DNA from 2 places in the Sanguibacter antarcticus genome. Region 1 is predicted to be linked to the other one. Evidence: predicted binding sites of a transcription regulator. Region 1 holds the regulator's gene; the other holds the start of a gene.
What was found. Region 1 encodes HrcA, which represses chaperone genes, less so after heat shock. Its sites were predicted from a motif close to TTNGCACTCGNNNNNNNCGAGTGCNAA; they were not measured.

Region 2: groL (chaperonin GroEL) is a predicted target of HrcA. The motif match lies at 3,126-3,152, and genes of this name have one in related genera.

Annotation. Positions count from the first base shown of each region.
Region 1 is NZ_PDJG01000001.1:700,251-705,090, reverse strand. Features, by position in the region: gene dnaJ (molecular chaperone DnaJ) at 1-946, opposite strand, end outside; gene hrcA (heat-inducible transcriptional repressor HrcA) at 999-2,024, opposite strand; gene ATL42_RS03125 (DUF3097 domain-containing protein) at 2,181-3,044, shown strand; gene ATL42_RS03120 (acyltransferase family protein) at 3,054-4,840, opposite strand, start outside.
Region 2 is NZ_PDJG01000001.1:3,478,376-3,483,215, reverse strand. Features, by position in the region: gene ATL42_RS15930 (beta-galactosidase) at 1-106, opposite strand, end outside; gene ATL42_RS15925 (LacI family DNA-binding transcriptional regulator) at 226-1,248, shown strand; gene groL (chaperonin GroEL) at 1,372-3,006, opposite strand; gene ATL42_RS15915 (phytoene desaturase family protein) at 3,298-4,764, opposite strand; gene ATL42_RS15910 (LytR C-terminal domain-containing protein) at 4,767-4,840, opposite strand, start outside.

The sequences.
Region 1 (4,840 bases):
GGTCGCCACGGCCGGTCGAGTGCAGGTGACCGATCCCCAGGCCCTTGAGCGTGATGACCTGGCTGGGCTGCGTCCCCGGGCGCAGGTCGAGCTTCTCGGGCCCGTCGAGCGTCTGCAGCTCGACGACCGTGCCGAGGACGGCCGCCGTCATCGGAACCTCCAGCGTGCAGTGCAGATCGTCACCACGGCGCAGGAAGGTCTCGTGCTTGCGCTCGCGGATCTCGAAGTAGAGGTCACCGGCAGGCCCGCCTGCGGGGCCGACCTCCCCCTGGGACGTCAGCTTGATCCGGGTTCCCGTCTCGACGCCGGCGGGAACCTCGACGGCGACCGTCCGGCGGCTGCGGATGCGGCCCTCGCCGGCGCACTCGGCGCACGGCTCGGGGATCGTCGTCCCGAATCCCTGGCACGCGGCGCACGGTGCGGTCGTCATGACCTGGCCGAGGAACGAGCGTGCGACCCGCTGGACCGTCCCGCGGCCGTGGCACACGTCGCACACCCGCGGCGAGGTCCCGGGGCTGCAGCACGAGCCGGAGCAGGTGCCGCAGACGACCGCGGTCTCGACCGGGATCTCGCGGCGCACGCCGAACGCGGTCTCCGCGAGGTCGAGGTCCAGCCGGATGAGGGCATCCTGGCCACGGCGGGAGCGTGGGATGGGTCCGCGCTGGGCCTGCCCGCCGCCGAAGAACGTCTCGAAGATGTCCTGGAAGCCGAACCCGCCTCCCATGCCACCGCCGGGAGCCGACGGGTCGCTGCCCATGTCGTACGAGCGACGCTTGTCCGCGTTGGACAACACCTCATAGGCCCGGGACACGTCCTTGAACTTGTCCTCGGCCTCTGGACCGGCGACGTCCGGGTGCAGCTCGCGCGCGAGCTTGCGGTACGCCTTCTTGATCTGGTCGTGGCTGGCGTCCCGGCTGACGCCGAGGATCTCGTAGTAATCAGTCACTGAATGCTCTCTGCCGTTCTGGTGGGGGTTGCTCGGGGTCTGACGAGAAGGATCACGAACCGAGGATCCTCGAGAGATAGCGGGCGACTGCTCGCACGGCGGCGATGGTGCCGGGGTAGTCCATCCGGGTGGGGCCGATCGAGCCGATGGTTGCGACCGCGTCACCGTCCGAGCCGTACCCGGTCGTGACGACGGACGTCTCGAAGAGCCCGGCGAGCTGCGTCTCTCGACCGATGCGCACGTTGACGCCGGCGGAGTCCTCCGCCATCTCCGTGAGGAGGTTGAGGAGGACGACCTGCTCTTCGAGCGCTTCGAGGACAGGACGCAGCGCGTGCTCGAACCGCATGCCCGCCTGGGCGAGGTTCGCCGTACCGGCGAGCACGATGCGTTCTTCGCTCTCCTGGGAGAGCGTCTCGGTGATGACGTCCGCGATCCGCTCGACAAGATCACGATCGACCGGGTGGTAGGTCTCCGCGAGCGTGGTGAGAGCGGCCCGGAGCTCTTTGAGCCGGCGGCCGGCCGCGGCGACGTTGAGCCGTGTCCGGAGGTCGACGAGGAAGGTCTCGTCGGGAGGCTCGGTCAGCTCGAGGGTGCGCTGCTCGACGCGGCCGGTGTCGGTGATGAGGACGACGAGGAGCCTGCGCTCGCCGAGCACGACGAGCTCGAGGTGACGCAGCCCCGAACGTCGCAACGACGGGTACTGGACGACGGCGACCTGGCCGGTGAGCTGGGCGAGGAGCCGCCCGGCCCGCGTGACGACGTCGTCGAGGTCGACCGCACCGGCGAGGAACGTCTCGATCGCGCTCTTCTCCGCGCTGGAGAACGCCTTGACGGAGGAGAGCCTGTCGACGAACATCCGGTAGCCCTTGTCGGTGGGCACGCGCCCGGCCGACGTGTGGGGCTGCGCGATGTAGCCGCCCTCCTCGAGCACCGCCATGTCGTTGCGGATCGTCGCGGAGGAGACGCCGAGGGCATGGCGCTCAGCGAGCACCTTGGAACCGACAGGCTCGCGCGTCTGGACGTAGTCCTCCACGATCGCGCGGAGCACGTCGAGCCTGCGGTCGTCGCCAGCCGCCATCCTGCCTCCACTCCTCGTGCCGTCTCTGTGCCGGTCGCACGCACCGACCCTGGTAGCACTCACCGAACCTGAGTGCTAATTCTACGACGTGCCCGCGGTCGTCTGCCCACGTGTCGCACAGGTCACTCTCCCCGGTGTGCGGCTAGCCTTCCTCGCGTGAGCCATGAACGCTACTCCCACGACGTCCTGTCCGCCGGGTCCCGCACGCGCAGCGCACGCCCCGTCTCCCGACCTGTCCCGGCTGAGCCCGGGCTCGTCGTCGAGGAGGTCACCACCGGGTGGGTGGGTGCAGTCCTGCGGACCGAGAAGTCCGGCGGAATGCACGTCGTCGTCCTCGAAGACGCCGCTCGACGCACCCGTACCTTCCCGCTCGGTCCCGGCTTCTGGATCGACGGCGAGCCGGTCGAGCTCGTCCCTGCGAACCGGTCGACGGGCCCTGTCCCACCGTCGCGCACCGCCTCTGGCTCGAGAGCCGTCGCGGGCGCACGCGCACGCGTCGCTCGAGGGAGCCGCATCTGGGTGGAGGGACGGCACGACGCCGAGCTCGTCGAGAAGGTGTGGGGCGACGACCTGCGGATCGAGGGTGTGGTCGTCGAGGGGCTCGACGGTGTGGACAACCTCGCGGACGCGCTCGCCGAGTTCGGTCCGAGCGCGAGCCGCCGGGTCGGTGTCCTCGTCGACCACCTCGTGCCCGGCAGCAAAGAACGGCGCATCGCCGACGACGTCATGCGTCAGTTCCCCGGGGGCAGGGTGCTCATCCTCGGCCACCCGTACGTCGACGTGTGGCAGGCCGTGCGGCCAGACCGGATCGACCTCGAGGCCTGGCCCGTGATCGATCGTGGCACGGAGTGGAAGTACGGGATCCTCCGCGAGCTCGGGTGGCCGGCCGAGAGCCAGACGGACGTGGCGCTGGGATGGAAGAAGATCCTCGGGACGGTGCGCAGCTACGCGGACCTCGAGCCGTCGTTGCTCGGCCGGGTGGAAGAGCTCATCGACTTCGTCACTGCGCCCGCCCCCTGACGGACCGCGTCAGCCGGTGCTGGCGCGTCCCGCGGCCTCGGTCAGCGCTGCGACGAGCGTGCTCGCGTAGAGGTCCTGGCCAGGGCCTTGAGGGTGAACGCCGTCCTTGCCGATCCCCTCTGGGGCAGCCGTCAGCGCGCTCTGCCAGTCCGCGACGACGACGTTGGGGTGCCTGGTGGCGGCGGCCCGGATCTGGTCGTTGGTCGGCCCGATCCATGGACGGTCGCCGTAGCCGGTGACGAGCACGACGTGGTGGTCGGCGCCGATCGCTGTGATGGCCTCGTCCATGACCCTGTCGGTCACCGTGCTGTTCGTCGCGAGAGAGACGACCACGTAGGGGCGCAGCACACCGGCGTCGCGCAGCCCGACCACGACCTCGGGTGTCGTCTTCATCTGACGGGAGACCGCGGCGTCGATGTAGACGCCGGGCAGCGCGGCCGTCAGCGCGGCCGCACTGATGAGGGTCACGGAGTCCCCGATGACCGTGACCTGGTCTCCAGGAGGCGGTCCGGGGGCAGGAACCGGTGCTGGTGCGGGCGCGGGCGCGGTCGGTGTCGGCGTCGGTCCGTTCGACGGCTCGGGAGCCGCATCACCCTCGTCGGCGCTCCCTGGGTCGGCCTCGTCCCCCGGCTCTGTCGCGTCTGGCGTCGGTGCCTCGTGCTGGGTCGTAGCGTCAGCGACCACCTGCCCACGGAGGATCTGGGCCTCGAGGGCGGACTGCGCGGGCTCACGGACGAATGCCGCGCCGACCGCCCCGACGACGAGCACGACGACCAGGGTGGAGGCAGCGAGCCTCGCGCGGCGCCCGTGGGTGCGCCATCCCCCGTGGCGTTCGATCCAGGCAGCATCGATGCGGTCGCGTGCGCGCCGGACGACCTCGGCGCCGACGGCCCGCAGCCCGTGGTCGAGGACCGGCTTCTCGACGAACCGGTAGGACGCCCACGCTGCGACGAGGGTCAGGACGGTGGCCGTCACTGCAACGACAGGCTGCGAGGCGTGCCCAGGAAGCGCCCCGTCGAGCACCTGAGCGACCAGCACGACGAGGGGCCAGTGCCACAGGTAGAGGCCGTACGAGCGCTGCCCCACCCACCGCAGCGGCCCTCTCTCCACGAGACGCGCCACCCGTTGCCCACGGACGACCGTCGCGACGACCCCGACGGTGGCGACCGACGCGAGCACCAGCCCGCCGCGATAGGTGAACGGTGATCCTGTCCTGAGGAAGAGCGCCAGGACGACGAGCCCGCTCCCGCTCAGCAGCCCGACGAGCACCACAGCGGACCGCTCCCACCCGACGGTCGGACGATGCACCCGCCACCAGGTCGGACGAGCGTCGTCTCCTGGCTCGCGCGGCGCGAACCACAAGGCGAAGAAAGCACCGGCCATGAGGCCGAAGAGGTGGGTGTCGGTGCCGTAGTAGACACGCGACGGGTCTTCGCCCACCTGGTACGTCACAGCCATGAGCACGGCGGAGGCGACACCGATCGCACCGGTCGCGACGAGCCCGACCGTCCGTGAGCGCTTGGTCGCGTACACCGCGACGAGAGCCAGAGGCCACAGGAGGTAGAACTGTTCCTCCACCGCGAGCGACCAGAAGTTCTGGTACACCTGCGGGCTGAGGTCGTTGGAGTACGTCGCCCCCTCGGCGATGTAGACCCAGTTGCTCGAGAAGGTCAGCGCACCGGCCACCTGGCTGCGGATCCCGACGAGCACGTCGCCGCCGAGGACCCCCGCGAAGGCTGTGCACGTGACGACGACGAGCACCAGCGCCGGCACGAGACGCCTGACCCTGCGCACCC
Region 2 (4,840 bases), 2.8 Mb from region 1:
GGCTCCATTGCTCGGGGTTGTAGTCGCAGCCGAAGGCGATGCCGTCGTGAGTGAACACGGGGCGCCGGCTCGGGGGTGTCGCTGGCGAGGTCAAGGCTCTTCCCATCTGTCTGTGAACGTGCACAGATTCATCAATGACCGCTCGGCACTGAGGATCTGGGAACGTGCACACACTAGGTCGCACATTTGCTCGGTGTCAAGCACACGCTCGGTTACAGTGGTCCCGTGTCCACCGATCCGCCACGTCAGAAGCGCGCAACGATCATCGACGTGGCTCGTGAAGCCGGTGTCTCCCGCGGCACGGTCAGCCGCGTCATCAACGGTGAGCGATACGTGTCCTCCGAGGCAGAGGCCGCGATCAAGGCGGCCATCAGCAAGGTCGGGTACCGCCCGAACGTCGCAGCACGCAACCTCGTGATGCAGCGCTCGCAGGCGGTGGCGCTCGTCGTGCACGAGCCCGCGTCGCTCTTCGCCGAGGACCCCAACATCGGCGCCATCATGCTCGGTGCCAACGCCGCGCTCTCCGCCGCGGACTACCAGATGGTGCTGCTCATCGTGGACTCCGAGCGAGACACCGAACGCGTCTCGCGCTACCTGAGCGGCAGCTACGCCGACGGCGTGATCATGGTCTCGGCCCGTACCCACGACCCGATCACCCGGGTCATCGAGAAGATCGGGCTGCCGGCCACCTTCGTCGGGCATCCTCCAGACGTCACCCAGATGGCGTTCGTCGGCATCGACAACCGCGCCTCGGCACGAGCCATCACCGAACGGCTCGTCGCGACCGGACGGTCACGGATCGGGATGATCGCCGCGGCTCTCGACCGCGACTCAGGAGCCGACCGGCTCGCCGGTTTCCGGGACGCGCTCGGCGACCGGTTCGACGCGAACCTCGTGGAAGCGGTGCCGCTCTACGAGTTCGCCTCCGGCGTGACCGCCATGCAAGAGCTGCTCCGACGCGAGCCACAGATCGACGGGGTGTTCGCAGCCTCCGACGCCGTCGCCGCGGGCGCGATGAACGCGCTGCGCTCAGCAGGCCGCTCGATCCCCCAGGACGTCGGCATCGTGGGATTCGACGACAGCACGTGGGCACTGCGCACCAAACCCCAGCTGTCGACCGTCCACCAGCCCGCACAGGGCCTCGGCGCGGCGGCCGCAGCATCCGTGCTCAGCCAGCTGCACGGCGAGACGCCCCCGGCGGGCGGCGTCCTGCTCGACACCCCGGTCGTCTGGCGCGGCTCGGCCTAGCAGCAGACAGACCGGCCAGGCACAGCCACCCGGCCAGGCACAGCAGACCGTCGAGACACAGAAGAGCTGGCCTGCCCCGAACGTTCCGGGACAGGCCAGCTCTTCTGTGCAGGTGCTAGCGGATCAGAAGTCCATTCCGCCCATGCCGCCGTCGCCACCGGGCATCGCCGGCTGCTTCTCCGGCTTGTCCGCGACGACTGCCTCGGTGGTGAGGAAGAGGGCCGCGATCGAGGCTGCGTTCTGCAGAGCAGAGCGCGTCACCTTGACCGGGTCGTTCACACCAGCCGCGAGCAGGTCCTCGTACACGCCGGTCGCGGCGTTGAGGCCGTGGCCGGAGGGGAGGTTGCGGACCTTCTCGGCCACGACTCCACCCTCGAGACCAGCGTTGATCGCGATCTGCTTGAGCGGAGCGTCGATCGCGAGACGCACGATCGTCGCGCCGGTCGCCTCGTCGCCCTCGAGGTCGGTGATCGCCGACGTCTCGAACGCGAGCTTGCCAGCCTGGATGAGAGCGACGCCACCACCGGCGACGATGCCCTCTTCGACAGCTGCCTTGGCGTTGCGCACAGCGTCCTCGATGCGGTGCTTGCGCTCCTTGAGCTCGACCTCGGTCGCTGCACCGGCCTTGATGACCGCGACACCGCCCGCGAGCTTGGCGAGGCGCTCCTGGAGCTTCTCGCGGTCGTAGTCGGAGTCCGACTTCTCGATCTCGGCGCGGATCTGCTTGACGCGACCAGCGATCTGGTCGACGTCGCCAGAGCCCTCGACGATGGTCGTCTCGTCCTTGGAGACGACGACCTTGCGTGCCTGACCGAGGAGGTCGAGCGTCGCGGTCTCGAGCTTGAGGCCGACGGTCTCCGAGATGACCTGAGCACCCGTGAGGATGGCGATGTCCTGGAGGATCGCCTTGCGGCGGTCTCCGAAGCCCGGAGCCTTGACGGCGACGGACTTGAACGTGCCACGGATCTTGTTGAGCACGAGAGTCGCGAGAGCCTCGCCCTCGACGTCCTCAGCGATGATGAGGAGCGAACGGCCAGACTTCATGACCTGGTCGAGCAGCGGCAGGAGGTCCTTGACGCTGGAGATCTTCGACTCGACGAGCAGGACGTACGGGTCTTCGAGGACCGCTTCCTGACGCTCGGCGTCCGTCTCGAAGTAGCGAGCGAGGAAGCCCTTGTCGAAGCGCATGCCCTCGGTCAGCTCCAGCTCGAGGCCGAACGTGTTCGACTCCTCGACGGTGATGACGCCTTCCTTGCCGACCTTGTCGAGCGCCTCGGCGATGAGCGCGCCGATGGCCGGGTCCCCGGCGGAGATGGAGGCCGTGGCCGCGATCTCTTCCTTGGTCTCGATCTCCTTGGCGGCGCTGACGAGCTGCGCGATGACAGCCTCGACGGCCTTCTCGATCCCACGCTTGAGCGCGATGGGGTTGGAGCCGGCTGCGACGTTGCGCAGGCCCTCGCGCACGAGTGCCTGTGCGAGGACGGTGGCGGTGGTGGTGCCGTCGCCAGCGACGTCGTCCGTCTTCTTGGCGACCTCCTTGACGAGCTCGGCGCCGATCTTCTCGAACGGTTCTTCGAGCTCGATCTCCTTGGCGATGCTCACACCATCGTTCGTGATGGTGGGCGCGCCCCACTTCTTGTCGAGGACGACGTTGCGGCCCTTGGGGCCGAGCGTGACCTTCACGGTGTCGGCGAGGATGTTGAGTCCACGCTCCATACCGCGACGGGCCTCCTCGTTGAAGGCAATGATCTTTGCCATTGGGGTGTGATCCTCCGCTGTGGCGTGTGAGTGGTCGAGTGGCGCCCGCGACGGACGGTCTGGTCCTGCTGCGTTCATGTCACGCAGCGCGGTCCAGGCCTCACCGATCGACCGATGTTCTGTCACTCTCCTAGTGAGAGTGCTAACGCCATTATTGGCACTCGGACCCCGAGAGTGCAAGACCACGCGCCCCTGTGTCTGCGGCACGGTCACCGGAACGGCGCGGGGCCGCGCACGAGCGGGCACGCGTGACCTCCGACACGACGCCCCGGACGGTGCCAGACGCTCGGTTCAGGCGCCTGGAGCAAGGCTGGGCAGCGCACGGATCCCGAAGCGGTCGCGCAGGACGCGCCCTGCGGCGTACCAACCGCTAAGGCCGTGCACACCAGGCCCGGGCGGGGTCGAGGACGAGCAGAGGTAGGCGCCCGGGACACCCGTCCGGTACGGGTCGAGACGCGGCGTGGGCCGCGCGACCATCTGCCACATCGTCACGGCGCCCGAGGCGATGTCGCCGCCGACGTAGTTCGCGTCGTGGTCGCTCATCCGCGCAGCCGGCACGCCGCGCGACGCGACGACGACGTCCCGGAACCCCGGCGCGAACCGTTCGATCTGCGAAGTGACCGTCTCGGTCGGGTCGACGGTGGAGCCCGCCGGGACGTGGGCATACGTCCACAGCGGCCGGAGCCCGCCGACGATCCGCCCCTCGTCGACCACCGACGGGTCGCTCAGCAGCACCATGGGGCGAGCCGCGTGCACACCCCGCGCGACGTCCGCCTCGGCACGCGCCATGTCCGCACGGCTCCCGCCGACGTGCACCGTGCCGGCGCGGGCGACCTCTGCGTTGGCCCAGGGCACGGGGCCGTCGAGGACGAAGTCGACCTTGGCGGCCGCGTTGCCGTAGCGAAAGCGCCGCAGCATCCGCTCCGCCCGTGGGCTGAGGCTCCCGTGGAGCACGTCGGCAGCCGTCCGGGGGCTCGTGTCGAACACGTAGGCGCGGGCCGGTGGGAGGTCGCGCCGGCTCCGGACCGGCGTGCCGGTGCGGATCTCGCCGCCGTGCGCGAGAAGGTCCGTGACCATGGCGTCCACGATGGCACCCGACCCGCCTCGCGGGATCGGCCATCCAGACGAGTGCGCGAGGGACCCGAGCAGGAGCGCCGTGCCGGCCGCCGCGAGCGACGGCACGCGCGTGATCGCGTGGGCAGCGACACCGGTGAGCAGGGCTGGGGCGACCTCCCCGCGGAAGCGTGCATCCCACAGCGGCGTCCCCTGCTCGAGCACAGCGAGCGCGAAGCGCGCCGCTCCGCCGAGACCGTGGACGACCTCGGGCGGGACGCTGCGCTTGTCACCGAGCGCGAGAGCGAGGACAGCGTCCTGAGCGTCGGCCAGCGGGCCGAGGAGGGAGCGCCACGCTGCACCGTCCGCCCCGAGACCGTGCACGGTGCGCTCGATGTCCTGGTACGCGACGCCTGCGCGCCCGCCGTCGAGAGGCTGGGCGTAGGACGCCTCCGGGTGCAGCAGCTCGACGCCGCGCGCACCGAGGTCGAACTCGCGGAAGAACGGCGAGGCGACCCCCATCGGGTGGACCGCAGAGCAGATGTCGTGGACCACTCCCTCGGCAAGGCCGAGGCTCGTGGTCCGCGCGCCTCCCCCAGCGGTCGTCTGCGCCTCGAGAACGAGGACGCGGAGTCCCGCGCGGGCGAGGGTCACCGCGGCGGAGAGCCCGTTAGGCCCTGATCCGACGACGACGACGTCCGCCACGGTCACTGACCGTAGTCGCCCGCCAGCACCGCAGAGACCGGACCGACGAGCGAGGGAGCCTCGTAGACGGTCGGGA